3 regions of the Pantoea sp. RCC30.1 genome follow, and region 2 is predicted to be linked to each of the others. Evidence: predicted binding sites of a transcription regulator. Region 2 holds the regulator's gene; each other region holds the start of a gene.
What was found. Region 2 encodes PurR, which represses purine synthesis genes. Its sites were predicted from a motif close to CANGCAAACGTTTGCNTG; they were not measured.
Positions count from the first base shown of each region.

Region 1 (9,876 bases), on a different contig from region 2:
TGCAAATCCTAAATTTATTTCGTTGCTTTCACCTCGCCTGAAGCATTGTACTTCATTCAATACATCATCAACATTGGCCAGAATATATCGTGCATGCTTAAGTAATACCCTCCCCCCTTCAGCATGATGTTCAGGTTTCACCGCCTGGCTTATAATTTATCGGCAATTTTCCTGGTAAGAACAGTTATGTAATTAATGTCATTTTGGGCGCCGGAAAGCCCTGGCACACTGTTAAAAGCATTTTCAGTGCTGAAACAGAACTCATAACCTGGATACCCTTGATTTTATTAATTTAAATAAATTGCTGCCTTAAAAAAATTAATCCATAAAATTATTCCGTAAAATCACCACCTTTTTTTTACAAAAACATGATGGGAAAACATCATTCTAATCAGCTGCACGCCGTGGTAATTGCAGTTAAGCAGACCTCGTTGATAAATCGAGAACTCAGGCACCTCACTGGTGAAGACATTGCACTGCAATGGCGTTTGTAGCAGGTGCGTTTATTACAAAACCTTCCCTCATAAGTGGATGAAACCTTTCCATCGTCAGCGGGTCCTGATGTCAGTAGAATTGCTGATTAATCATTTTCGTTGTCTGCCGTTATTTTTATTTAAGCCGCCGGGCGCTAATGGCTGGTGAACATTTTGTTCAATCAGAAAAGAAGTCAGTCGGGTTAATTCACTGAGCAGAGGGAGGTTGAGGTCTGCAGGGTGGTGCTCCTGGGCGGAGTCTGAAATGTACTGACATCTTAAAAATTTGATGTCTGTCAGGTTTAATGTGGTGCGGTTGCGCTTATTTTTTTCTGAAAGGTAGCCGATAACTTCAATATCCTTCACCAGGGATATTTAATGACCACTACATTTCCGCCATATGCATTCTATTGCAACCCTTAGCAAGGTATCAGACACCGCCTGCCTGCCCCATCGCCTGGCGAACGAAACCTGCTCATAGCAACGAAACCAGTCCAGTCCTTCCCCGCTTTCAGCGGCCTGCATCCCCGAACCGGGCAACAATCCCACCGGCAGGGGTTCCCCCGAGGCGTCCGAAGCGCTGAGGAACAACCGGAGGCCAGGATGAGCCGACAGGACGTCGGCGAAAGGACGGCGCGAGCCAGGGATGGCGAGTCCGGACGGTCCGTCGGCCGCAGGGCGTGACGAAGGGACCCCGCGCAGCGGGGCGCGCAGGCAGCCGGCGCCGGGATTGTTAAGGGGCGGGCGTCCGCCCCTTGACGCGTCCGCCTGCACGGGCGATCTGAAACTCCCCACCGCCTGGCGGGCGTAACCTTCTCAGCGCCAGCCCGCTGCAAAGCGTAACCCGCTCAGCGCCAGCCCGCTGTAAAGCGAAACCAACCCTGCCGCCAGGCAACAACTAAGCACTCAACCATCCCAGCTTAATCACAAACAGAATCGACAGAATCACCAGCGCCGCATTCACCTCTTTCACACGACCGCTCAGCAGTTTCACCAGCGTCCAGGTAATAAAACCAAACGCGATGCCGTTAGCGATCGAATAAGTCAGCGGCATGGTCAGCGCAGTCACGGTGACCGGCGCAGCGGTAGTGATATCTGTCCAGTCAATATCAGCAAGACCGGATGCCATCAGCACGGCCACAAACAGCAGCGCAGGCGCAGTGGCATAAACCGGCACGCTGGAGGCCAGCGGCGAGAAAAACAGCGCCAGCAGGAATAGCACACCCACCACAATCGCGGTCAGTCCGGTACGTCCACCCGCACTCACGCCCGCCGCGGACTCGACATAACTGGTCGTGGTCGAGGTGCCGAGCAGTGAACCAAACAGCGCAGCCGCACTGTCGGCAATCAGCGCACGGCCCATCTTCGGCACGTTGCCCTGCTCATCCGCCAGACCAGCGCGTTTGGTCACGCCCAGCAGTGTGCCGGTGTTATCAAACACATCAACAAACAGGAAGGCAAAAATCACGCTGATCAGGCCTACGTTAAATGCCCCGGCGATATCCAGCTGCAAGAAGGTAGGTGCAATCGACGGCGGCGCAGAGAAGACGCCGGCAAACGGCGACAGGCCAATGCCCATGGAGATAAAAGTCACCAGCAGAATGCCGATCAGCACCGCGCCGGTTACGCGACGCGCTTCCAGTACGACGATCACCACAAAGCCGAGCATCGCCAGCAGCGGACCCGGTTTGGTCAGATCGCCAATACCCACCAGCGTCGCCGGGTTATCAACCACGATGCCCGCCCCTTCCAGCGCAATAATCGCCAGGAACAGCCCGATACCGGCACCAATTCCGGCGCGCAACGGCAGCGGGATACTGGCAATAATCCACTCACGGATCTTAAACAGCGACATCGCGAAGAAAATCACCGCCGAGAGAAACACCGCGCCCAGCGCAATCTGCCACGTGTAGCCCATGTGCAGCACAACGGTGTAGGTGAAGAAAGCATTCAGCCCCATGCCTGGTGCCAGCGCAATCGGGTAGTTAGCAATCAGTCCCATCAGCACGCAGCCAATCGCCGCCGCCAGACAGGTGGCGACAAACACCGCGCCCTTGTCCATGCCGGTAGCGCCCAGAATGCTCGGGTTCACAAACAGAATATAAGCCATCGCCAGGAAGGTCGTGATCCCGGCGATAATCTCGGTACGAACCGTGGTGTTATGCGCTTTGAGTTTGAATAGTTTTTCTAACATCATCATCTCTCGATACAGGAGACATCAGTCTCTCTTGCCAAAGGGGTTTGCATGCTGATTTATTCTGTTTAGGGACATGGATACCAGCCGCTGCATACTTGCGTGCCAGAACCGCCTGAAATCCCTGACTGACCCACTGCCCAAAGCAATTGCCATGCCATCTACCGACGCAATCGATTACCTGGCAGCGCTGGACACGCCTAAGAACATTCCGAACCAAAACGAGGCGCGATTATGGTGCAATGCACCGATCCCGCGCAATCGTTTTCCTGCGGCACGCGGGCAACGCCCAAAAACTCTGCGCCAGCGCACGCTTCAGCAATCTCACAGGCGAAGCTGGTCACGTTTCAGCACGCTGCCTCAGCAACCTTTTATGGCCTGTGTAGACTCCAGAATTAACTCTTTCGTAACATTGAGGCCGCGCCATGAAGCCAGCGATTTTGGTGGTGGATGATGATCCTGCTGTCTGCGACGTCCTGCAGGATGCGTTAAGTGAACATCTGTTAACGGTTTACAGCTGTCATCAGGGACGCGAGGCGCTATCGATGCTCAGCGAACACCCGGAAATCTCGCTGGTGATGCTGGATATGATGCTGCCCGATACCAACGGGTTACTGGTGTTGCAGCAGCTTCAGCGGCAGCGACCGGACGTGCTGGTGATTATGCTGACCGGGATGGGTTCGGAGGCGGAGATGGTGGTGGGTCTGGAGATGGGCGCAGACGACTACATCGCCAAACCCTTTAATCCCCGCGTGGTAGTGGCGCGCGCCCGGGCGGCCCTGCGTCGCAGTGGACGCATTGCACAGCCCGATTCTGAACAGGAGGCCTGGCGCTTTAGCGGCTGGCAACTGGACGATGGCCGCTGCCAGCTGTTTAATCCGCAGCGCGAGCTGGTGCCGCTGACGCAGGGGGAATATAGCCTGCTCCGCGCGCTGGTGCGCCATGCCCGCAAAGTACTCACCCGCGATCAGCTGCTGGAGCTGACCCACAGCGAAAGCCTGGACGTGTTTGACCGCACCATCGACGTGCTGATCATGCGCCTGCGCCGCAAAATCGAAATCAATCCACATCAGCCCGACCTGATCCGCACTATTCGCGGTCTGGGCTATGTCTTTTCGGCTGACGTGATGAAACCCGAAACCGCGCCGCGCACCAGCCAGATCGCCTGAATCACCCCGCCGGGCCAGCGAACAGCGGCCCACTCTTACCCCTCGTCACTCCCGCCATATGCGCGCGGCACCAGATCCACCTGCGCTTCCCCGCTCCGGATGACAGCGAGAATCGTTTCGGCCACGCGTTCAGGGGTATGAGCGAACGCTACGCTTTGCTGCAACTGCTCAGTCGCCACGTCCTGTCCCGATTTCACCGACTGATAAAATTCCGAGGCAGTCATAAACGGATAAACAACAGAGACTGTAATCCCGGCTTCAGCCAGATCCAGCCGTGCCACACCAGAGAGCATATTCAGCCCCGCCTTGGAACTGGTGTAGGCCGCCGATCCCGCATAGGTTGCCAGCGTCGCCCCGGAACTGACGTTGATAATGCTGCCAGTGCCCTGCCGCCGCATCTGCGGGATCACCGCCTGCATCATCATCAGCGGGGCAATCAGGTTAAGGTCGAGCAGCGCCCTGAATTCCGCCGCATCAATCTCATCAATCGCCGCATACAACCCCTGCCCGGCATTGTTGATGAGCACATCAATCCGGCCAAAGCGTGCCATCCCGATTCTGACGGCATTTTCAATCTGGTCAGCCTGCGTGACATCGCAGGCTACCGCCAGCGCATTTACGGACATCTCAGCCAGGGCATCAATGCGCTGTTTGCGCCGTGCCAGTAAGATAACCCGCGCACCCGCCTGCAGCGCCGCTCGCGCCGTGGCCTCACCAATCCCCGACGATGCACCGGTAATCATGATCACTGCTTCTTCAATTCTCATTTAACGTTTTCCTGCAAAACGGTCAGGAAACGAGAATAATCTGCAGCGGGTTGCGCGGCGGCTGCAATTCTGCCTAAAATTTGCCCATTCCTGCTTTTCTCCCTTCAGGCGCGGTAACCGCCGGAGACACGTGACATGAATGGCTTTGATGCGTTAAGAGATGAAGTGCTGGCGTGCGCGGCGAATGAACTCACTGCGACGGCGATTCCGCGCGTGGATCTGTATCGCGTCAGCCAGCCGATGGCCCTGCCGCCTGAAATCTATCCGCCCTTTGTCAGCCTGATCCTGCAGGGAGAAAAAAGGCTGCAGGTGGGCGACCGCTCTATCCGCTATTCCGCCGGAGAGATGTTTACCGCCTCGTTCGACCTGCCCGCCACCGGCGAAATCACGGTTGCCAGCGAAGCTTCGCCTTATCTGGCCCTGCGTCTGACGGTCGATTTTACGGCCCTTAGCGATCTGCTGCATCAGATGCCCGTTACCGATCTTCCTGTGACGAAGAATGGCATTTCAGTCACCAGGGTGGATGATGCGCTGACGGATGCCTGGCTGCGGATGATGCGCCTGCTGGCAAAGCCGGATGAAATCGGAGTGATGGCACCGTTAGTGGAGCGCGAGATTCTTTATCGGCTACTACAGGGTCCTCAGGGCGGCGTGCTGCGTCAGGCGGCGGAAGTGAACGGGCATTTCGCGAAGATCAGAAAGGCACTGGCCTGGCTCCGCACGCACTATGCCACCGCATTTCGCATTGAGGCGCTGGCGGCGATTGCAGGCATGAGCCTGTCGGCTTTTCATCGTGGCTTCCGTGCCAGCACCGGACTTTCCCCGTTGCAGTATCAGAAACATCTGCGGCTTTACGCGGCGCGCAACGCGCTGGCGCTGCGGCCCGGTAATGTCGCTGCCGTCGCGGCGGATGTGGGTTATGAGAGTCTGACGCAATTTACCCGCGAATATGCGCGGCTGTTCGGTGAGCCGCCCGCCCGCAGCATCAGAAAACTCAGGCTGACCGGCGCTGAACCATTAGAGAGGATCGGAGCGCGTGGTTAATGCGGCCTGCCGATCTAACGACGGCGAGCCTGTATTTTCCTGAGAAGACAGCTCAGAAAAAGCCGTTCGAATAGTCATTACACAGCAGCCAGCGTGGCGCTTCATCCTCATCCAGCGGGTTGAAACGGGCCAGCGGCGTCAAAAATACATTGTCGTTTTCGTCATCATTGGGCATCGACACTTCGCCCACCAGCACGTCACCGAAGCCGTTTTCGCCCCAGAAACTGTGCCAGACGCCCGCCTGCAGCGTCACGCTTTCACCTGGAGAGAGCCGCAACTGTGTTCCGGCGGCATGGGTCTGACGCAGGCCATCCAGCGACACCGCCACCGGCGAGTCGGCCAGCCCGTCGCCGTCGCGGTTATGCAGTTCAACAATCAGGTTGCCGCCGCCACGATTGATGATGTCTTCCATCTTGCGCGGATGATAGTGCATCGGTGTCAACTGCCCTTCACGCACGTGCATAATCTTCTCGGCGTAGGGTTTGTGCCATGGCTGCCCGCCTGGCGAGCCGTTGCGCAGAGTAAACAGCGTCAGCCCGGTCTGCATAAAATCCGCCGTGCCAAAACTGGTGAGATCCCAGCCCAGCCGCAGCGCCAGAATCTCCTGCGCCACCTCACGATCCTGGGCACGCCACTGGCTCACGCCGTAATCGGCCCACGGCGGCAGATGGACATCCTGCTGCCGGAAGAACTCGCGCGTATGTTGCAGGTAGTCGTTAACCTCTGAGCGTTGCATGGTGGCCTCCTGAAAGCGGCACCCGAAGGTGCCGCATTAACGCTTATTTCACCGTCCAGCCCTGGTAGCTGCCGATATTATTACGATCGATCAGTTTCACCGGGATCAGCACCGGTTTGTCCGGTGCCGGTTTACCCTGCAGAATGTCATAGCCAATCTCGACCGCTTTGGCCGCCATGACCTGCGGGTCCTGGGCTGGTGTTGCGACAAACAGCGAATTTTTACGCTTCAGTGCCTCTTCCCCGTCTGGCGATCCATCGACGCCCACGATAAAGAACTCACTACGCTGCGCCTGTTTCGCCGCTAAATCGGCACCAATCGCTGTCGGGTCGTTGATGGCAAACACCGCATCAATTTTCGGGTTTGCCGAGAGCAGACCGGTCATGACTTCCAGTCCGCCTTCACGACTGCCTTTGGCGTTCTGGTTGGAGGAGAGCAACTTGATGTCCGGATGGGTTTTCAGCTCGTTCATACAGCCTTCAACACGGTTCTGCACGGCTGAGACTGGCGGTCCGTTGATGATCACCACGTTGCCTTTGTTCTTCAGGCGGTCAGAAATATATTTACAGGCCATCGCGCCCGCCTCGGTGTTATCGGAGGTGATGGTCGCATTCGCACCATCGGCTGCCACGTCGACCGCCACCACCACGATACCGGCGTCACGCGCACGCTTCACCGCCGGGGCGATCCCTTTAGAGTCGGCGGCGTTGAGGATAATCATGTCGACTTTCGCCGCAATAAAGTTATCAATCTGGCCGACCTGCTGACCGAGATCGTAGCCGCTGGAGACCAGCGTCACATTAACCTTATCGCCCGCCAGCTGGCGCGCCTTCATCTCAGCGCCTTTGGTGATCTGCACGAAGAAGGGGTTAGCCAGATCGCCGACCGTGACGCCGATAGATTTGAGTTCTTTTGCCTGAGCCAGGCCGGTGCTGAACAGCGTTGCCGCCAGCAGCCCGGTTACAATCGGATTAAAACGCATAGACCTTCTCCTGCTGTTTTCAAGGTGCCAACCGCTTAATGGCGTTTTATTGGTGGCGGAGGCGATATCCCGTCTCCGCCCTTTTAAGTCTCAACTCACATGATGACGGGTACGATATTTGTCGATCAGGACCGCGATGATGATCACCGCGCCCTTGATCACCAGCTGCCAGAAATAGGAGACACCCATCAGCGTCATACCGTTATTCAATGTGGCGATAATCAGTGCGCCAATCAGCGTGCCGGTGATGGTGCCGATGCCGCCGACAAAACTGGTGCCGCCGAGGATCACCGCTGCAATCGCATCCAGCTCATAGCCGACGCCGAGGTTGCCGTTAGCGCTGTAGAGTCGCGAGGCGCTCATCAGACCGGCCAGCCCCGACAGCAGACCGCTCATGCCGTAGACAAACAGCAGCACGACACCAACCTTGATCCCGGTAAGACGCGCAGCCTGAATATTGCCGCCGACCGCGTAGATATGAACGCCCAGCGTGGTGCGACGGAGGATGAACCAGCAGATAGCAATCACCGCAAAGGCAATCACAATCAGCCACGGCACCGGCCCGAGATAGCCGTTGCCGATCCACTCAAAGTTGATATCGGAGTTGATCACCGTGGTGCCGTTCGCCAGCAGATAAGCGGCTCCGCGCAGCGCGGTGTAGGTGCCGAGCGTGACGATAAAGGGGGGCAATCCGGCCCAGGCGACCAGGATGCCGTTAAACAGCCCCATCACCAGACCCGCGCCCAGCGCCATCGGAATGGTCAGGGAGGCGAGCATCGGATCCAGCGACGCCACCAGCGCCACTACCGCCGTGGTGCCCAGCATCGACCCCACTGACAGGTCGATACCGCCGGTAAGAATCACAAAGGTCATGCCCGCCGCCAGCACAATATTGATCGATGCCTGACGGGTGATGTTGAGCAGGTTTGCTTCAGTAAAGAAGTTCGGCGTGACGAAACCAAATACCGCCACGATCAGGATCAGAATCGGCAGGATACCCACCGTTTGCAGCAGATCGCCCATCAGGGCGCGTTTCAGCGTCGGCGCTTTGGTGCGGGCCAGTTGTGTCATGGTGGTCTCCTTAGATTTCGCCTGCTGACGCGCTGTGCGCACCGGTTGCCAGCGTCATAATATTTTCCTGACTGATGTGGCTGCCCTCCAGCTCACCGACGATGGTGCCTTCGTGCATCACGTAAACGCGGTCGCTCATCCCGACCACTTCCGGCAGTTCGCTGGAGATCATCAAAATCGCCACGCCCTGCCGCGCCATCTCCTGCATCATGCGGTAGATCTCGCTTTTAGCGCCGACATCGACGCCGCGCGTCGGCTCATCGAGAATCAGGATGCGCGGGCCAATCGCTACCCAGCGTGAGATCAGCAGCTTCTGCTGGTTGCCGCCCGACAGACCGCCCGCCCGGACCTGAGCGTGGGGAACACGAATATTGAGTGAGGCGATCGCCTCATTGGCGATGGTCTGCCCTTTGCGGCGGTTGAGCATGCCGTAACTGGCATCACGCTCCAGCGTCGCCATGACAATGTTCTCCTGCGCGGCCATCTCCAGAAACAGCCCCTGCTCTTTGCGGTTCTCGGTGAGGAAGCCGATACCGCGCGCAATCGCATCACGCGGTGAATGAATGGTGACCTTCTCACCGTCGATCCAGATCTCGCCCTCTTTCGGCTTGTGTACACCGAAGATCAGCTGCGCCAGTTCGCTGCGACCGGCTCCGACCAGACCGGCCAGGCCAACAATCTCTCCGGCTCGCACTTCCAGACTGCTGGGATGCACTTTGCCGCCGTCGGTCAGGTGATTCACCGCCAGCCGGATGTCGCCTGAAGGGATCCCGCGGTCTTTGTTAAACAGGTCGCTGAGCGGCCGTCCAACCATCATCCGCACCAGTTCGCTGGCGTTGAGCTGATCGCGTGTCAGGCTGCCCACATACTCGCCGTCACGCAGTACGCTGACGCGATCCGACAGCTCATAGACCTCCGCCATGCGATGGCTGATGTAGATGATCGCCATGCCTTCGCTGCGCAACCGTTTGATCAGCGCGAACAGCTGTTCGGTTTCGCGGTTGGAGAGCGCGGCGGTCGGCTCATCCATCACCAGAATCCGGCTGTTACGTTGCAGTGCGCGGGCGATCTCCACCTGCTGCTGCTCGGCGATGCTCAGACGGCTGACGAGGTCCCAGGCGCTGAACTGCGCGCCAAGCCGATCAATAACCCGCTGCGCCTCTTCGGCCATCTGCCGCCGCTTCACCAGCCCGCCTGGCGCGATTTCGCTGCCGAGAAAAATGTTCTCCGCCACCGTCAGGTTGGGTGCCAGGTTGATCTCCTGATAAATCAGGGTAATCCCGGCGGCCAGCGCCTCTTTCGGCCCTTTGAGGGCGTACGGCTTACCTTCAATTAAAATTTCCCCGCTGCTGGCGGTATAGGCACCGGCCAGAATCTTCATCAGTGTACTTTTACCCGCGCCGTTCTCTCCCATCAGCGCATGAACCTCACCGGGATAAA
Region 1 covers NZ_JBXUHX010000025.1:10,051-19,926, forward strand. The annotation lists gene AC2LB6_RS18595 (hypothetical protein) at 585-839, opposite strand; gene AC2LB6_RS18600 (NCS2 family permease) at 1,372-2,670, opposite strand; gene AC2LB6_RS18605 (response regulator) at 3,093-3,836, shown strand; gene AC2LB6_RS18610 (SDR family oxidoreductase) at 3,872-4,603, opposite strand; gene AC2LB6_RS18615 (AraC family transcriptional regulator) at 4,739-5,647, shown strand; gene AC2LB6_RS18620 (D-lyxose/D-mannose isomerase) at 5,700-6,383, opposite strand; gene AC2LB6_RS18625 (ABC transporter substrate-binding protein) at 6,427-7,365, opposite strand; gene AC2LB6_RS18630 (ABC transporter permease subunit) at 7,456-8,436, opposite strand; gene AC2LB6_RS18635 (sugar ABC transporter ATP-binding protein) at 8,447-9,876, opposite strand, start outside.
Region 1: AC2LB6_RS18600 (NCS2 family permease) is a predicted target of PurR. The motif match lies at 2,922-2,939, and genes of this name have one in related genera.

Region 2 (9,876 bases):
TAATGCACTCAATCAACGTTTCCGTGGCTTCTATCCGGTGGTGATCGACGTTGAAACCGCAGGTTTCAACGCCCAAACCGATGCGTTACTGGAGATTGCCGCTATCACGCTGAAAATGGATGAAGAGGGATGGATTCAGATCGACCAGACGCTGCACTTCAACGTCGAACCTTTTGTCGGCTCGCTGCTGCATCCGGAAGCGCTGGCCTTTACCGGTATCGATCCGAGTAATCCGCTGCGCGGCGCAGTCAGTGAATATGAAGCGCTGCACGCCATTTTCAAAATGGTGCGCAAGGGCATTAAAGACAGCGGCTGCAATCGCGCCATTATGGTGGCGCACAATGCCACGTTCGACCTGAACTTTATGTCAGCGGCGGCGGAACGTGCCAGCCTGAAGCGCAATCCATTTCACCCGTTTGCCACCTTTGACACCGCAGCGCTGAGTGGACTGGTGCTGGGTCAGACGGTTCTGGCGAAAGCCTGTATTGCGGCGGGAATGGAGTTTGACAGTACGCAGGCGCATTCGGCGCTCTATGACACTCAGCAGACGGCAACGCTGTTCTGCGAGCTGGTGAACCGCTGGAAACGGTTAGGTGGCTGGCCACTGCCCTTCGCGGAAGGTGATGCAGAAGCCACGACATCCGCATAAGGGATGCCGCAATGAAAAAGGCCGACGTGATGTCGGCCTTTTTTTATTCTGCTTCTTTAAACTTCTCTGCAGTCTCTTTGATCAGCGTCTGCAGTTCACCTCGTTGTAACATCTCGACGATGATGTCGCAGCCACCGACCAGCTCGCCATCAACCCACAACTGCGGGAAGGTTGGCCAGTTAGCGAATTTCGGCATCTCGGCACGAATGTCCGGGTTCTGCAGAATATCCACGTAAGCAAAACGCTCACCACAGGCTGACAGCGCCTGTACCGCCTGTGCAGAGAAACCGCAGCTAGGCAGTTTCGGGGAACCTTTCATGTACAGCAGGATCGGGTTTTCTGCGATCTGGCGCTGAATTTTTTCTACAGTACTCATAATTGCCTTCCTTAATTCGTCACTTCGTGTTTGTTTATTGTAGCGACTTCGCAGCGTGACTGAAAACGAGATTTTGACCGCTGCCCGATTAAATCGCCATCATTGTTAAGTTCAGCTTCGTGACGCCTGAATCCCTGATTATTAACAGCTGGTAACAGTTTAATAATTCGTAATAATTTCGTTGATATAAGACGCTGAAAATGTTCATTTTCAGCGCGATTACGTGGGTTGCAAAGATTAATATTAAAAGGCATTACAGTTTTTAAAAGAACTGGACTAGAATGGCCTGGGCGCTGATCCTGGATCAGATTAATCTCAACTTTGTCGCGGTGCGTAGTGGCCCTGACAACTTAACTAATCAACGGACTATGCGTTTAATCATTACGCTTTTGATGCTGGCCTTTGCGCAACTGTTTTTCAACGTCGCTGCTGCTTCACCGCACGCGCCGGTGAACGTCAGTACGCATAAAGCAGAAAAAAAGAGTGCGCGCGACGATGAGCGCCGCAAACGTCGCCAGGTAAAAACGGTGACGAAAAAGACTCGCCTCAGCCCTGTTCAAAAACTCAAAACTAAAAAACAGAAAAAAGTCGAACTCACTGCGAAACAGACGCCTGCTAAGAAGACCTCGCTTAAAACCGCCCGTATCAGCAAAAGCAAAGAAAAAAATAAAGAGAAGAAACGCTATGGTCATCAGCGCCAGCTAAAAACCGCTGAGGTCACCACCAGCGAACCTGGCACAATTAAAATGAGCAAATCCCACCGTCAGCGCTATCAGAAGGCACGTGAAACCGCGATGACCAAGCTGATGGGCCAGTTGGGTAAACCTTATCAGTGGGGCGGCACGTCACCCCATACTGGTTTCGATTGCAGCGGTCTGGTCTGGTACGCCTATAAAGATCTGGTGAAGTTTAAGATCCCGCGTACCGCTAACGAGATGTATCACCTGCGTGACGCAGCGCCAATTAAACGCGAGTCGCTGGAGAAAGGCGATCTGGTCTTCTTCCGCATTAACGGTCGCGGTACTGCGGACCACGTCGGCGTTTACCTGGGCGATGGCAAGTTTATTCAATCGCCACGTACCGGTAAAGATATTCAGATCAGCGCATTAGGAGAAGATTACTGGCAGCGCCACTACATTGGCGCCCGTCGGGTGATGACGCCAAAAACTATACGCTGAGCAGCAGAACAGTCAGAAAAAGCCGGGATAATCCCGGCTTTTTTATTAGTGCAGAATGGCAGTAAAACTAAAGGCCACAATCATCAGCAGACAGCCTGCGGTGGTCATTAACGCCAGTTTAAGATCGGTACTCATTGTTTGCTCCTTAGTCACACAATTTGTAGGGATATGGCATTTTCCCACACAGCCCGGTAAAAATCTCGTTTTATCCGTCCAGCCTTGTTAGAATCCCGCCTCTGTTGCGCAACGCGCGCAACTCTGATTCCGTTTGCGCATCTTTTAAGGCATTTATTCTCCGCCAGCGGCCTGTTTACGGGCAAGAAAAGCTGCATTTTTGCGGAAAAAACCCTGAGCAGACGCAAACGTTTAACACTACGCTTATCATAGAGTTAGATAAGCACTGGAGTCCGATTTTCATGGCAACAATTAAAGATGTGGCGAAACGCGCCGGCGTCTCAACGACCACCGTTTCGCACGTCATCAATAAAACCCGCTTTGTCGCTGAAGAGACACGCAACGCGGTCTGGCAGGCGATAAAAGAACTTCACTACTCGCCGAGCGCCGTCGCGCGCAGCCTGAAAGTGAACCACACCAGGACGCTGGGCCTGCTTGCCACCTCCAGCGAAGCGCCCTATTTTGCTGAAATTATTGAAGCGGTTGAAAATCACTGTTTTGACAAAGGCTATACGCTGATTCTGGGTAATGCGCATAACGACCTGCAAAAGCAGCGCGCCTACCTCAGCATGATGGCGCAGAAACGCGTCGATGGTCTGCTGGTGATGTGCTCTGAATATCCGGACGATCTGCTGCAGATGCTGGAAGAGAACCGTAATATCCCAATGGTGGTGATGGACTGGGGCGAGTCGCGCGCCGACTTCACCGACACGGTGCTCGATAATGCTTTCCAGGGCGGCTATCTGGCTGGACGCTATCTGATTGAACGCGGACACCGTGATATTGGTGCTATCCCCGGTCAGATGGAACGCAACACTGGTGGAGGACGCCACGCCGGTTTCCTGAAGGCGATGGAAGAAGCGGGTATTCAACCGCGTGCCGAGTGGATTGTGCAGGGTGACTTCGAGCCGGAGTCAGGCTATCAGGCGATGCAGCAGATCCTGTCGCAGAAACAGCGTCCAACGGCGGTGTTCTGCGGCGGTGACATCATGGCGATGGGCGCGATTTGCGCCGCCGACGAGATGGGCCTGCGCGTCCCGCAGGATATTTCGGTGATCGGTTATGACAATGTGCGCAACGCCCGCTATTTCGCACCGGCCCTGACGACCGTGCATCAGCCTAAAGCCCAGTTGGGTGAAAAAGCGCTGGATATGCTGCTGGACCGCATCACCAGTAAGCGTGAAGTGTCACAAACGATTGAAGTCCACCCTACGCTGATTGAACGCCGTTCCGTGGCCGATGGTCCATTCCGCGACTATCGCCGTTAATCTTCGCTTAACCACTCCTGATTAAGTGTTTGCGCATCACCCAGATAGCTGAGCAACCAGCCTGTTGCCGGTGATGCGCGATCTTCAGCCCAGCTGACGCAGCAGGGGCTGTCCGGGAACGCCACCGGCAGTGTCAGTTCAACCAGCTGGCCGCTGTCCAGCAGTGGCCTGGCAAGATGACCCGGCACCATCGCCACACACAATCCCGCCTGTACGCACTCCAGCCCGGTCTGCCATTCCGGCACCACCAGCCTGCGCTGGTTATCCAGCGTCCATGTCATACGGCGTGGCAGCGCACGCGAGGTATCTTCCAGCACCAGTGATGGCCAGCTTCGCAACGTGTCATCATCGATCTGGCTCGCCTGCGTCAGCGGATGATCCGGCGCGACCACGCAGCGCCAGTTGAGAGTGCCCATATCGCGAAACGCAAAACGTCCGCCCACCGGGATTGCCTGCGTGGCACCAATCGCGACCTCCACCCGGCCATCGGCCAGCGCATCCCAGACGCCGTTAAAGACTTCATAGCTGATGATGAGCTCCATATCGGGGAAGTGGCGATAGAAATCTTTAACCAGTTGCCGGGTGCGCTGAGGCTTTGCAATACGGTCAACGGCAATGCTGAGCTGCCCGCGCCAGCCGTTGGCAAGCTGCTGACACTGTCGCCGGGTGGCAAGCATTTTTTTGATGACGCTGCGCCCTTCCCTGACAAAATGCTCGCCTGCCGGGGTGAGGACCACTTCACGATGCTGACGCTCAAATAGCGGCACCGCCAGCCAGTTCTCCAGCTGGCGCACCGTGTAGCTGATGGCAGAAGGCACCCGATGTAACTCCTGCGCGGCAGCGCTGAAGCTGCCCCCACGGGCGACCGCGTCAACCACTTCTAATGCATATTCTGACCACATAATCTGCCTTCAAAAATTTTAACAGCAATCGGCAAATATTACCGTTTCACAGCAGCAAACGCACCTTTTACACTCTGCCGCGTTTATCCTGCAAAAATGAGAATGAGATGTTGTCGAATAAAGGATTTATGCCTTACCTTGCCCTGCTGAGCATGCTCGGCTTTTTAGCCACAGATATGTACCTGCCCGCCTTCGGGGCGATGCAGCAAACCTTTAATACCTCACCCGGCCTGATCAGCGCCAGTATGAGTCTCTTTCTGGGAGGCTTCGCCCTGGGTCAGCTATTCTGGGGACCGCTCTCCGATCGCATTGGTCGCAAACCTGTGCTGCTGGCCGGACTGGCCATGTTTGGCATCGGCTGTGCGGGCATGCTGTGGGTGAATAATATCTATCTGATGCTGGCGCTGCGCTTCGTGCAGGCGATTGGCGTCTGTGCTGCGGCCGTGAGCTGGCAGGCATTAGTGGTGGATCGCTACCCTGCCGCGCGCGCCAACAAAGTCTTCGCCACCATTATGCCGCTGGTTGCGCTCTCTCCCGCGCTGGCGCCGTTGCTGGGTGCCTGGCTGATCGGCCACTTCCACTGGCGTTCGATTTTCCTGGTGCTGACCCTGATTGCGATGGCGCTGATACTGACCACGCTGCGTCTGCCCACCGTTCGCAAAGCCGCAAGTGAAAAAAAGGCGCAGCCGGGCTTCTTCACGCTGCTGAAATCGCGGGTCTACAGCGGCAACGTGCTGATCTACTCTGCCTGTTCTGCCAGCTTCTTTGCCTGGCTGACTGGCTCGCCGTTTATTCTGGCGGATCTGGGTCTCTCACCCGCCGATATCGGCCTGAGTTATGTGCCCCAGACCCTCGCCTTTTTAATAGGTGGATTCGGCTGTCGCGCTCTGCTCAACCGCTTTAACGGTGCACAGTTGCTGCCCTGGATGCTGGGCGTCTACAGCCTAAGCATTCTGTCGCTGTTTGCTGTTGCGCTTGCAGGCAACAGCACGCTGGTGAGCCTGATGGTTCCGTTCTGCGGGATGGCGCTGGCTAACGGGGCGATCTATCCGATTGTGGTTTCCAGTGCACTGATGCCCTTCCCGGATGCCACTGGTAAAGCTGCTGCTTTGCAGAACACCCTGCAGTTAGGACTCTGCTTCGCCGCCAGCCTGGCGGTATCAGCTGGATTAACCCAGGCGCTGTTTACAACCACGCTGATGATGGCGGTGACCATTGTGCTCGCGTTGATCGGTTACGCCATGCAGCGTGCCGCAAACGCACAAACTGTTGTTGCCTCTGCGCAACCTGCCTGCCAGGATAATCATTGATACCCTGACTTCTTACTTAGCGCCCTAACAATAAGTTATTGAATATTGACCCGCGTGAGCATATACTCATCCGGGTCAACAAACCTGTAATAAATCAACAATATAATAACGTAATAATCTGATTGGCACCCTGCTGCCGGGACGGTATTCGCGCGCGTTATTCTCATCTTACCCGACCTGCTGCAGGCTGTTCCAGTCCTCTGTATCACACAATAACCGGTTTGCGGAGCCATCCGCATCGTTTCTCAATGCCTGAATAAATTGACTACTCTTTGTTCAGGTTCAGATTGGACAGGTGGTGGAAAATCTATGAGTTCATCTTATGCAGAAGCAGTGAGCCCTGAAGAGAACCATTGGTATCGCATCGTTCATGAACTGCTGGAAAAAGCGGATATCGAAATTAATGGTTCACGTTCCTGGGATATTCATATTAATCATCCTGGTTTTTTTAAACGTGTTCTGCAGGAGGGCTCTCTTGGGCTCGGTGAGAGCTACATGGATGGATGGTGGGAGTGTGACCGGCTGGATATTTTCTTCCACCAGGTACTTAAACACAAACTCGATCAGCAGCTGCCTCATCACTTTAAAGACACGCTGCGCATTGCCGCCGCCCGCTTAACCAATCTGCAGTCAAAAAAACGGGCGTGGATTGTCGGTAAAGAGCATTACGACCTGGGCAACGATCTCTTTTCACTGATGCTCGATCCATACATGCAATACTCCTGTGGCTACTGGAAAGAGGCTACGACGCTGCCAGCAGCGCAGGAAGCCAAGCTGGATATGATCTGCCGTAAATTAGCGCTGGAACCCGGGATGTCGCTGCTGGATATTGGCTGTGGCTGGGGCGGCCTTGCGGAATTTGCCGCACGTCATTACGGCGTCAAAGTGCATGGCGTGACGATTTCCGCTGAACAACAGAAACTGGCGCAGCAGCGCTGTAGCGGGTTAGACGTCACGATTCTGTTGCAGGATTATCGCGATCTGAATGAGCAGTTTGATCGCATTGTTTCGGTGGGGATGTTTGAGCATGTCGGGCCGAAAAATTACGCCACCTATTTTGATGTGGTCGATCGTAATTTAAAGCCTGACGGTCTTTTCCTGCTTCACACCATCGGTGCGATTAAGACCGATATGAGTGTCGATCCCTGGATCGATAAATATATCTTCCCCAACGGCTGTCTGCCTTCAGTGCGTCATGTGGCGGATGCCAGCGAGCCCCACTTTATTCTGGAAGACTGGCATAACTTTGGTGCCGATTACGACAAAACACTGATGGCCTGGCATGAACGCTTTTTGCAGGCCTGGCCAGAGCTGGCTGATAAATATGGCGAACGCTTTAAACGGATGTTCTCCTATTATCTGAATGCCTGCGCTGGTGCCTTCCGGGCGCGTGATATTCAGCTGTGGCAGATTGTGTTTAGTCGCGGCGTTGAGGGCGGATTACGGGTGGCGCGGTAGGACCCGGTTATCATGCAGATGCTGCGAATGCCAGATCATATTGGATCTCACAGCAATGAATAGGCTTAACGAGCAGGGAACCGGATCAGAACAGGAAAGCGTCCCGCCGCCCGGATAAAAATGCCGGAAGCATTTTTGAACAGCGCAACGCGTTGGCCCGGCAACGTGCGCACCTCAGGGATGAGGTGCGTAATCGCGCGGGCCGAGCGTGTTATGGACTGGTTTTTGCGTCTTTCCAATCTGACCCTGTTGCCTGTGATGGCTCGGTATCACCGCAAAACAGTTCAGACCCTATCACAACGCTCAAAGGCGCTTACACGCCTTTTATTTACTCTCGGAGTCAGGCTGACCGGTCAGCATACTCATCGCCGCCGCAGCATCGCGCTGGGCTAACACCCGCTCCACGGTCTCTACGATTGCCTGCGTGTGCGGATCGATCTCAATATTGACCCGGTCGCCAAACGTCTTCGCGCCAAGAGTCGTGCGCTCCAGCGTTTCGGGGATCAGATAGACGCAGAATTTGGTCTTAGTCACATCACCTACTGTCAGGCTGATACCGTCGATGCCGACAAAACCTTTATGTAGAATATATTTCATCTGCGTCGGGTCCTGGATTTTAAACCAGACTTCGCGGTTATGTTCTGACTGGATAATCTTGCAGATCTCAGCGGTGGTCATAATATGACCTGACATCAGATGTCCGCCTATTTCATCGCTGAATTTTGCTGCACGCTCAATATTGACCACATCGCCCTGACGTAAATCGCCAAGATTAGTCACCCGCAAGGTCTCTTTAATTAAATCAAAACTGACGCGGTCGCCGTCAATTGCCGTCACGGTTAAGCAGCAACCGTTATGCGCTACCGATGCGCCCAGCGCCAGGCCCGGTAACAGGTCTTCCGGCAGTCGGACAGTGTGAGTACGAAACAGTTCTTTCTCTTCAATGGACACGATTTCTGCGGTGCCCTGCACAATACCGGTAAACATAGTCTTTGCCTCTGCGAAGTTTGCGTTAGTTTATCACAGCTCAGGTCGGCTGTTAGAATTCAGCCCGCGCAGCGTCTTTAATGGGGCGGCAAACCGCATCGTGTGACAAAGATTGGCGAATAGTGTTACGCCAGTTACACTAGTTCGCGCAATTTCCTGGGCTTTTCTGCCCTTTTAATTCATTCAACAAGTCAGGTGTTAACGTGCAGAAGTATTTAACAGAAGCGCGTCAATTGCTGGCCCTTGCGATTCCGGTCATCCTTGCTCAGGTGGCTCAAACCGCAATGGGATTTGTGGATACCATTATGGCCGGCGCAGTCAGCGCCACGGATATGGCCGCCGTTGCTGTCGGCACCTCTGTCTGGCTTCCGGCCATCCTCTTTGGTCATGGTCTTCTGCTTGCATTGACGCCCACCGTTGCGCAACTCAACGGTTCAGGTCGCCGCGAACGCATCGGCGAACAGATCCGCCAGGGATACTGGCTCGCCTTCTTTGTCTCCCTGCTGATTATGGTGCTGCTGTGGCATGCCGGTTATCTCATCCGGGCGATGCATGACATTGATCCGGCGCTGGCGCTGAAAGCAGAGGGCTATCTGCATGCGTTGCTGTTCGGCGCACCTGGCTACCTCTTCTTCCAGGTGCTGCGCAATCAGTGCGAGGGGCTGTCGAAAACCAAACCCGCCATGGTGCTGGGCTTCCTGGGACTGATGTTCAACATCCCGCTTAACTATGTCTTTATCTATGGGCACTTCGGCATGCCTGCCCTGGGCGGGGTCGGCTGCGGCGTGGCAACCGCGTCGGTTTACTGGGTGATGTTTATCTGCATGCGCTTCTGGGTGCGCCGGATGGGCAGCATGCGCGATATCCGGATGGAAAGCCGCTGGTCACCGCCTTCGCGTCCGATTCTGAGCCGCCTGATGACGCTGGGATTGCCAGTGGCGCTGGCACTCTTCTTTGAGGTCACGCTATTCGCCGTTGTCGCCCTGCTGGTCTCGCCACTGGGTATCGTTAACGTGGCCGGTCACCAGATCGCGCTGAATTTCAGCTCACTGATGTTCGTGTTGCCGCTGTCGCTGGGTGTCGCAACCACCATCCGCGTCGGGTATCGTCTGGGTCAGGGCTCCACCGAGCAGGCCCGGGTCGCGGCCTGGACCGCCCAGGGCGTCGGTATCAGCATGGCGGCGCTGACCGCGATTTTTACCGTCACGTTCCGTCATCAGATTGCCCTGCTCTACAACGACAATCCCGACGTGGTGACGCTGGCGGCGCAACTGATGATGCTGGCGGCGATTTATCAGTTCTCAGACTCGATTCAGGTGATCGGCAGCGGGATCCTCCGCGGCTATAAAGATACGCGATCAATATTCTTTATTACCTTTATCGCTTACTGGCTGCTGGGACTGCCGGCTGGCTATCTGCTGGCGCTGACCGACTGGATTGTGCCCCGAATGGGACCGGCGGGCTTCTGGTGCGGCTTTATCATCGGCCTGACCTCGGCTGCTATCATGATGCTCTGGCGCATCAGACGGTTACAGCAATCCCCGGCTGAAATCATTCTGACGCGCGCGGCGCGT
Region 2 covers NZ_JBXUHX010000017.1:41,037-50,912, reverse strand. The annotation lists gene rnt (ribonuclease T) at 1-649, shown strand, start outside; gene AC2LB6_RS15725 (Grx4 family monothiol glutaredoxin) at 693-1,028, opposite strand; gene AC2LB6_RS15720 (C40 family peptidase) at 1,394-2,203, shown strand; gene cydH (cytochrome bd-I oxidase subunit CydH) at 2,249-2,338, opposite strand; gene purR (HTH-type transcriptional repressor PurR) at 2,620-3,645, shown strand; gene punR (DNA-binding transcriptional activator PunR) at 3,642-4,547, opposite strand; gene punC (purine nucleoside transporter PunC) at 4,655-5,857, shown strand; gene cfa (cyclopropane fatty acyl phospholipid synthase) at 6,167-7,315, shown strand; gene AC2LB6_RS15690 (riboflavin synthase subunit alpha) at 7,640-8,302, opposite strand; gene AC2LB6_RS15685 (MATE family efflux transporter) at 8,506-9,876, shown strand, end outside.

Region 3 (9,876 bases), on a different contig from region 2:
ATTACGCCGCCTTTGGCGGTGCCATCCAGCTTGGTGAGCGCGATACCGGTCACACCAACAGCTTCGTTAAACAGTCGGGCCTGGCTGACCGCATTCTGTCCGGTGCTGGCATCCAGCGTCAGCATCACTTCGTGTGGCGCTGAATCATCCAGTTTTTTCATCACGCGGGTGATTTTTTTCAGCTCTTCCATCAGGTGCGATTTGTTCTGCAGACGGCCGGCAGTATCGGCAATCAGCACGTCAACGCCTCGCGATTTCGCTGCCTGAATGGCATCGAATATCACCGAAGCAGAATCTGCGCCGGTATGCTGAGCAATCACAGGAATATTATTACGCTGGCCCCACACCTGCAGCTGCTCAACCGCCGCTGCACGGAAGGTATCACCAGCCGCTAACATCACCGTTTTGCCTTCGGCCTGATACTGGCGCGCCAGCTTACCGATGGTGGTGGTTTTACCCACGCCATTGACGCCAACCATCAGGATGACAAACGGCGTTTTGCCTGAGACTTCCAGTGGCGCATCCACTTTTGCCAGAATCGAGGCCATTTCCGCTTTCAGCAGGCCGTAGAGCGCTTCCGCGTCACGCAACTGCTTGCGGTTTGCCTGCTGGGTAAGATGGGTAATGATGCGGCGCGTGGTATCCACGCCGACATCTGCAATCAACAGCTGCTCTTCCAGCTCATCAAACAGGTCATCATCAATTTTTTTGCCACGGAACAGGCTGATAAAACCGGAGCCGAGGTTCTGACGGGTTTTGACCAGGCTGCGCTTCAGGCGGGCAAAGAAGCCCTCTTTGCTGGGACGTTCCTGCTCCTGCACGATGAGTGGCGCGGCGGCCAGCGGAAGATCGCTGACGGTATCGGATAACGTATCAGCCGGTTCCGCGTCAGTGACTTCGGCTTCACCTAATGCCAGCGCGGTCAGCTCTTCTTCACTTAATGGCGCATCCGCTTCACTGTCCGGGATTTCAACGATCGGGGCGTCATCCAGCGCCAGCGCAGCCAGCTCTTCTTCGCTTAATGGCGCGTCTGCTTCACTGTCCGGGATTTCAACGATCGGGGCGTCGCCCAGCGCCAGCGCGGTCAGTTCTTCTTCGCTTAACGGCGCGTCTGCAGGAGCCTCGTCAGCGATCGGCGTGACCACGGCGTCGGCGTCGATAACCGGCATCGCGTCATGTTCAGGTGCGGAGACTTCCAGTAACGCTTCAGGATCGGCCTCAATTGGCTCAGCCTCATCGAGCACCGCGGGTGCTGATTCATGCGGCGCTGCCGCGGTGACTTCCGCCTCACGCTGCTGTCCGGCCACCGTTTCAGTGATGACGACAGTCTCTTCCGCTTGCGCTTCAGCCTGGCTTAATGCCGGGGCTTCCTGTTCTGTCTGCTGCTGTTCGGGTTCAGCGACCTCTTGTGTCTGCTCCTCCGCTACAGGTTGTTTCTCTTCCTCTTTGCCAAATCCCAGCCAGGAAAAAAAGCCACGTTTTTTCTCTTTTGCCATTGTGTGACGACACTCCTCGATGGCTTTGTCCCGGTCGCGCGTGGTTTCCAGGGGTAAATCAATGAAAGTCGGTCAGCGCCAGACCGGCGTAAACCGCAGAATAATGCATGACTTCAGCAACTCAGTAGTCTAACACTTTCCAGCCAGCTCACCACAGCACCCTTTTTTAACGTTTCTTCTCACCGATTCGCCCGTTAAACTACTCAACAAATTATGACGAGTTGTGAGCAAGATGAATAAAAACCCCCGCAGTACAGGCGGTGCCGGGCAGATTCGCATCATTGGCGGCCAGTGGCGCGGACGCAAATTGCCGGTGCCGGACAGTGCCGGACTGCGCCCGACCACCGATCGGGTGCGTGAAACGCTGTTTAACTGGCTGGCCCCGGTCCTGCCAGAGGCTCGCTGCCTTGACTGCTTTGCCGGTAGCGGCGCATTAGGACTGGAAGCGCTGTCGCGTTACGCGGGATCGGCGACCCTGCTGGAGCTGGAACGTCCGGTGGCACAGCAGCTGACAAAAAATCTGCAGACGCTGCACGCCAGTAATGGCACCGTGATTCAGACCAATGCGTTAAACTGGCTGGCACAGCCAGGTACACCCTTTGATGTGGTGTTTATCGATCCGCCGTTTCGTCAGGGATTGCTGGAACAGACGTTGCAGCTGCTGGAGCAGAATCACTGGCTGGCCGCTCAGGCGCTGATTTACGTCGAAAGTGAAGTAGAAAATGGCGCACCGTCAGTGCCGCCAGAGTGGGATCTTTATCGCGAGAAAATAGCCGGACAAGTGGCTTATCGTTTGTATCAACGTCAACAGGAGACGCAGGATGTTACTTAATTTGGGGCGTCTGTTGATGCTATGCGTGTGGGGATTTTTACTGGCTAACCTGGTTCATCCCTACCCTAAACCGCTGACTTATTTTATCAACGTTGCGCTGATTTTCATGATCCTGATGCATGGTCTGCAACTGGTATTACTGCGCACGACGCAGACCAAAGATGCGCCGCCGATTGACCGCGTCACCCAGGCCAAAGTTTTTCTGTTCGGGGTGTTCGAACTGGTCGCATGGCAGAAGAAAAACTTCCCACGCAAGAAATAGTGCCGTGCGGGCGCAATGCCCGCCGGTTACTGCAGAGGCATGAAGCTGATAAAGCGCGTGCCCTGCATCTTCAGCTCGCCTCTCGCGCCTTTATCCAGCTGATGATATTCCGCCTCTTTCAGCTGTACTTTGATGTCGCTGGCACCGTTCAGCGGATGAAACAGCACCTCATACCGCATCTCTTCCCCGGCGATCACTTCGCGCTGCCGTGAACGGCGATTAGGAGAAGGAAATTCACGCTTGGTTTTGACCTCAGCCTGCAAAGCACGCTCCGGTGACGCGTCGTTCACTGCCACTTCACGACGTTGCTTGATGAACTGACGAGTCGCCAGCACGGCGATAATCGCCAGGACGATGATAATAATTAGCGGCGGTTTGCTCATAGCGCTCTCGTGCCTGTGGGGATAATGAATCAGGCGGCAAAGCATACAACCAGAGTTGCCTGATTGTCACATCTCAGAGGCTTAACCTAAACTGGAAGGGATATTTTGGGATCTTTCACCATTTTGAGTAAAAAAGGGAGAAACAATGCTCTGGTCTTTCCTCGCTGTACTTTTCTCCGGCTGGCTCTATGTCGATGCCACCTATCGCGGGCCTCAGTGGCAACGCTGGCTGTTTAAACCGGTCACGCTGCTGCTTCTCGTCGGGCTGGCCTGGCAGGCACCGGTGCTGCAGACCACGGACTACCTGATTCTGGCCGGGCTGGTCGCGACGCTGGTCGGTGATGCGTTAACGCTGCTGCCTCGTCAGCAAATGCTCTATGCCGTCGGGGCTTTCTTCCTGTCGCACCTGCTTTATACGCTCTGCTTCGCCGCCAGCATGACCATGACCTTCTTCTGGCCGATTCCGCTGACGCTGCTTATCATCGGTGCCGCCCTGATTGGCATCATCTGGAGCCGACTGGAAGATCTGCGCTGGCCTGTCTGTACCTTTATCGGCATGACGCTGGTGATGGCCTGGATAGCGACCGAGCAGTACTTCTTCCGCCCGACCGATTACAGCTTCTCGATCATGGTCGGTGCCGGTCTGCTGCTGCTGGCAAACGCCGTCTGGTTTATCTCGCACTATCGCCGTCGCTTCACCGCTGACAGCGCGATTGTTGCCGCCTGCTACTTTGCCGGTCACTTTATGATCGTGCGTTCATTGTGGGTCGTCTGAGAAAATAGCCTTGACTCTGGAGTTCACTCCAGAGTGTAGGATAGCGGGATGGGCAGCGTTGCTCATCCCATTATCCGGAGGTCATATGCATCAAGATCACGCCTGTGGCTGCGGCAAACCGCGTGCCAGCCACGCCGCAGCAAAACCGCTGTGCCAGGTTCGCCAGGCCCGTCCCCTCTCCCTTTCCATCCATGCTGCTACGCCCGTGACGGCGGATACAGCAGGCTGTTGCTGTGACAGCAACAGCAGTCCTGGCAACGAGGCTGACACCGCTGAGGAAAGCGACCGGCGAGGGTCCACTTATCCCTTTAGCTGGCAGGTCAGCGGAATGGATTGCCCGAGCTGCGCCCGCACCATTGAAACTGCCGTCCGCCAGGTAAAAGGCGTGACCGACGCCCGCGTGCTGTTCAGCAGCGAGAAGCTGGTTGTCAACGCAGACCAGGATGTGCAAAACGCCGTTGAACAGGCGGTGAAAAAAGCCGGTTTCCAGCTCGCAGCCTCATCAGCCACGTCGGCTACATCCCCCGCCAGTACGGGCTGGCAGCATAACCGGATGCTGATTTTACTTGCACTGCTGGTGCTCGCCAGTAGCATTCTCAGCCAGTTCGCACCCGCCTGGGGCGATCGGCTGTTCGTGCTGACCACGCTGGTCGGCCTGGTCCCGGTAGCGCGCGGTGCATGGCAGCGCATTCGCAGCGGATCGCCTTTTACCATTGAGACATTAATGACACTGGCGTCAGCCGGTGCGCTGATTATTGGCGCGCACGCTGAAGCCGCGATGGTGCTGGTGCTGTTTCAGCTGGGTGAACAACTGGAAAGCTATGCCGCTTCCAGGGCGCGCAGCGGCGTCACCAGCCTGATGGCGTTGCGGCCTGAATCGGCGATTCGCCTTGAACAGGGCAAACGTCTTGAAGTACCGCTGGCGGCGCTGCAACCCGGCGATGTGATTGAAGTCGCGGCGGGCAGCCGCCTGCCGGTCGACGGCCGTTTAATCAGCCCGCTCGCCAGTTTCGATGAGAGCGCGTTAACCGGGGAATCATTGCCGGTAACCCGCGCCAGCGGCGAAAAGATTCTCGCCGGAGCCACCAGCGTGGATCGACTGGTGATGCTGGAAGTGGTGTCGAAGCCAGGTGAAAGCGCGATTGACCGTATCCTGCAGCTGATCGAGGAAGCGGAAACGCATCGTGCGCCGGTTGAACGCTTTATCGATCAGTTCAGTCGCATTTATACGCCGCTGGTGATGCTGCTGTCGCTGCTGGTAATGGTGGTGCCGCCCTTGCTCTTCGCAGGCGACTGGCAGCCGTGGATCTACAAAGGGCTGACACTGCTGTTGATTGGCTGCCCCTGTGCACTGGTGATCTCAACGCCTGCCGCCATTACCTCCGGGCTGGCTGCGGCGGCGCGACAGGGCGCACTGATCAAAGGCGGTGCGGCGCTGGAGCGGCTGAGTTCGGTGCGCAGAATGGCGTTTGATAAAACCGGTACCCTGACGCTGGGTAAGCCACAGCTGACGCAAATCCTGCGCTTTGGCACGGCCAGCGAGTCAGAGATGCTGGCCCTGAGCGCCGCTGCGGAACAGGGTGCGACCCATCCGCTGGCCAGCGCTATCGTGTCGGCCGCGCAGGCGCGTGACCTTGTTATTCCTGAAGCGCAGGATCAGCAGGTGCAGGCCGGCCGCGGTATCAGTGCGCAGGTTTCAGGCCAGCAGATTCAGCTGCTGACGCCCGGCCATGCTCCCGGTCTGACGCCGCAGCAAAGCGCGCAAATAGCTCAGCAGGAAGCCGAAGGTGAAACCCTGGTGGTGCTGATGCGCGATGGCGAGGCGCTGGGTGCGCTGGCCCTGCGCGATCAGCTGCGTGACGATGCAATGGAGGCGTTAAAAGCGTTGAAAAAGCTGGGTATTGAGAGCCTGATGCTGACCGGCGATAACCCACGCGCCGCAGCAACCATTGCCCGCCAGCTGGATATAGATTATCGCGCCAGCCTGCTGCCCGCCGATAAGGTGGCGGCCATCCGTGAACTGAGTCGGCAGCAGCCGCTGGCAATGGTGGGAGATGGTATTAACGACGCCCCGGCGATGAAAGCGGCGACGCTGGGCATTGCGATGGGTAGCGGCACCGATGTTGCGCTGGAAGCGGCCGATGCAGCCCTGACGCGTAATCAGCTCAGCAATCTGGCCCCGATGATTGCACTGGCACGCCGGACACGGCGCATCATCCGCCAGAATGTCGGAATTGCGCTGGGTCTGAAGGCGATTTTCCTGGTCACTACCCTGCTGGGTCTGACCGGACTCTGGCTGGCGGTGCTGGCGGATTCCGGTGCGACCGCGCTGGTCACCGCCAACGCGTTGCGGTTACTGCGTCGTCGCGCCTGAGTGTGAGGCTTCTGATCGATGAGTGAGGTTAACCACGGCCCGAACGGCTGTCGTTAACCTGCCATGCCTTTGCGGATCAGAAACTGGTAGGGCAGCGTGTCGGTCTGCTGCGCCAGCAGGCCATGTTCCATAAAGCGGCAGAAACCAGGAATATCGCGGGTCGTCGCCGGATCATCGGCGATGATCAGCAACGTCTCGCCATTCTGCAGGCCGCGTACGGTTTTGCGCACCATCATCACCGGCTCCGGGCAACGCAGGCCACGGGCATCCAGCTGATGGTCGGCAGAGGAAAAAGCATCGCTCATAATCAACTCGGTTCAGGTAAAGGGCGCTCATTCTAACGCGTGCTGGCGGTGAAGCAAGGCGATAACGATTGCGCTAAAATTAACCATTGCATAAAAAGCACAACGCGGTAAGATGCCGCCGCTTTTTGCTCATGAAACTGCCAGGCGCTGCTCGAACGGCGTCCCGCAATGGGTTCCCTCACCCCAACATTAAAAAGGTTGAATATGCTCGCATTTTCTTCACGTCAGCGCATGCATGCGCTTTTCTGGTTGTCGCTGTTTCACCTGCTGGTGATCACATCAAGTAACTATCTGGTACAGCTGCCAATTTCCGTTTTTGGCTTCCACACCACCTGGGGTGCGTTCAGCTTCCCGTTTATCTTCCTGGCGACCGATCTCACCGTGCGTATTTTTGGCGCACCGCTGGCCCGACGCATTATTCTGGCCGTGATGATCCCGGCGCTGTTTATCTCTTACGGCGTCTCGGCACTGTTTTATCAGGGTGAATGGCAGGGCTGGCACGCACTGGAAGTGATGAATCTGTTTGTTGCCCGTATCGCCTGCGCCAGCTTTATGGCTTATGCGCTGGGTCAGATCCTCGACGTTCATGTGTTTAACCGTCTGCGTCGTCTGCCGCAGTGGTGGATAGCACCGGGCTGCGCGATGTTTCTGGGGAATATCAGCGATACGCTGGCCTTCTTCTTCATCGCCTTCTATAAAAGCCCCGATGCGTTCATGGCGCAGCACTGGGTTGAGATCGCTCTGGTGGATTACAGCTTCAAGGTGCTGATCTGCATGATCTTCTTCCTGCCCGCCTACGGCGTGCTGCTCAACGCCGCGCTGAAGCGTCTGGCTGAACGCCAGACCGCCCGCCAGGTAAATTTCGGCTAAGAACCCATACAGTGTTCTGCCATTACCCGCTAAGATCTTCTGACAATCATCAGGTTGCGTTTGCAACCTGATTCCTGTTGTATTAATGCCTGACTGGAAACTTAAAAAGGGATTCTGATGCGCAACCTGGTGAAATATGTAGGAATGGGTTTACTGGTACTTGGCCTGGCGGCCTGTGACCAGAAGAAAGATGAAGCGGCGAATGACAACGGCGTCAGCGCCAGTCAGTCGGCGCAGACCGTCACGCTGATGGATGGCAAACTGAGCTTCTCACTGCCACCAGGCATGTCAGATAAAAGCGGTAAACTGGGTTCGCAGACCACGAACATGCACGTTTATGCCGATGAAACCGGTGCCCGCGCCATTATTGTGATTGCCGGTGACCCGACAAATGATGGGCTGGATGTGCTGTCGAAGCGCATGGAACAGCAGCAGCGCAACCGCGACCCGCAGCTGCAGGTGGTGTCGAACAAATCTGTGACGCTGAAAGATCAGCCCGCACAGCAGCTGGATACAGTGATTTCTGCCAACAACCAGACCTCATGGTCTTCCGTGGTTCTGGCAAAAGTGGATGGCAAGCTGGTGACACTGCAGATTACGCTGCCAGGCGATAATCAGCAGCAGGCGCAGAGCGATGCTGACAACATTGTGAAAAGTATTACGCTGAAGTAAAGCAAAAGGCTGGCTTCCCATAGGGAGGCCAGCCTTTGTTCAGAGGACGTTATAAACCTGTATTTTCCCGGATATATTTCCGCGCTTTCACTGCATACTCAAACGGATTGGCCAGCGCCGGATCCTGCTCCGCTTCCACCACCATCCAGCCTTTGTAGCCGTAATCATCCAGGATTTTAAACACCGGTTTGAAGTCGATCACGCCATCGCCCGGCACGGTAAAGGTGCCCTTTTTGACGCCTTCCAGGAACGAGAGATGATTCTCACGTACCTCGGTGACCACCTCATCACGCACATCCTTGAGATGAACGTGAAAGATGCGCGGCAGATATTTTTCCAGTACCGCCAGCATCTTCTGCTGGGAGCCTTCGGAGTAGTAGACGTGGCCGGTGTCATAGAGCAAACCAACCTGCTCGTCGGTCATCGCCATAAACCGGTCGATCTCTTCAGTGGTCTGAATGCCGGTGCCCATATGATGATGCAGCGTCACGCGCATCCCCTTCTCCCCTGCGATGCGGGCCAGTTCGTTGTAGCCCTCTGCGGTTAACCGCCACTCTTCATCGCTGAAAATCGCTTTCTCTTCAAACACCGCAAGCCCGGTGCCCTGAATACTTTTACTCTGCTCTGAACAACCAATCACCCGCGCGCCCATCGCATGCAGGAAGTTCATGTGCTCGATGAACTGTTCGATGGTTTTCTCTTTATCGCCGTTGGCAAAAAAGGTGCTGAACCAGGCGTTGCAGATTTCAATGCCGCGAATGTCGAGCATCGGTTTCAGAATCGCTGGATCGCGCGGATATTTGCTGCCCACTTCGCTTCCGGTAAAGCCAGCCAGCGCCATCTCACTGACGGTCTGCTGGAAGGTATTCTCACTGCCGAGATCCGGCATGTCATCGTTGGTCCAGCCGATTGGCGCGATCGCCAGTTTTACGTTCTTTTTGTTCATCTTCTTATTCCCAGGCGGAGAGCGGCTATGCCGCATAGAGAGCTGAATCAGTTATAGAAAGCAGGACGCGGCGGCATCTCTACCGGCTCAATCGCACCACTGTTCTGCGCTTTGATGCAGGCATCGGCGGCCACTGAAGCGGCGAAGCCATCCCACGCAGAAGGTCCGGTAAGCTGGCCCGCTTTGATGTCGTTGATAAATGCCTGCAGCTCAACGTCATAAGCCTCGATAAAGCGATCTTTCCAGTCCACCAGAATGGTGTTCGACAGGCGGGCATCTTTGCGCAGTTGCACTGAAGATGGCTCTGGCAGGCGGGCAATGCCCTCTTCACCGACCACTTCACACTGAATGTCATAGCCGTAGGCGCAATTAACGAAGATCTCGACGTCGATGCGTACCCCTTTGTGGGTTTCGAACAGTACGATCTGCGGGTCTTTCAGCTGACCATGCGACTTTGACGTCACGCGCGGGAAGATCACCTGCACCGTTTTATAGTCGTCGTTTGTCAGCCAGCGCAGCACATCCAGCTCGTGGATCAGGGTGTTGGTGATTGCCATCGGCGTGGTGTAGTTCTCCGGCACGGTCGGGTTACGGTGCGCGCAGTGCAGCATCAGCGGCTCCCCGATATCGCCATCGGTGATGACTTTTTTCAGGGCGCGATAACCCGCATCGTAAGGACGCATAAAGCCAACCTGCACCAGGCGTTTACCCGCCTGAATCTCTGCATCCACCACCCGGCGGCAGCCCTCAGCGCTCATCGCCAGCGGCTTCTCACAGAAGACCGGTTTACCGGCGGCAATCGCCGCTAAGGTGAACTCTTCATGGGTCGGATCCCATGAGGTGACCAGCACCGCATCGACGTTGGGTGACTGAATCACATCGTGGCCATTTTCGAACACCTCTGCCTCAATGTTCAGGCGTTGCAGTGCGGCACGCGCGCCTTCGACATTGATGTCAGAGA
Region 3 covers NZ_JBXUHX010000004.1:90,079-99,954, reverse strand. The annotation lists gene ftsY (signal recognition particle-docking protein FtsY) at 1-1,496, opposite strand, end outside; gene rsmD (16S rRNA (guanine(966)-N(2))-methyltransferase) at 1,729-2,328, shown strand; gene AC2LB6_RS05630 (DUF1145 family protein) at 2,318-2,590, shown strand; gene AC2LB6_RS05625 (DUF2500 domain-containing protein) at 2,617-2,973, opposite strand; gene AC2LB6_RS05620 (lysoplasmalogenase) at 3,119-3,748, shown strand; gene AC2LB6_RS05615 (zinc/cadmium/mercury/lead-transporting ATPase) at 3,834-6,122, shown strand; gene tusA (sulfurtransferase TusA) at 6,176-6,427, opposite strand; gene AC2LB6_RS05605 (7-cyano-7-deazaguanine/7-aminomethyl-7-deazaguanine transporter) at 6,632-7,297, shown strand; gene AC2LB6_RS05600 (DcrB family lipoprotein) at 7,415-7,969, shown strand; gene iolE (myo-inosose-2 dehydratase) at 8,019-8,915, opposite strand; gene iolG (bifunctional inositol 2-dehydrogenase/D-chiro-inositol 1-dehydrogenase) at 8,963-9,876, opposite strand, start outside.
Region 3: AC2LB6_RS05605 (7-cyano-7-deazaguanine/7-aminomethyl-7-deazaguanine transporter) is a predicted target of PurR. The motif match lies at 6,590-6,607, and genes of this name have one in related genera.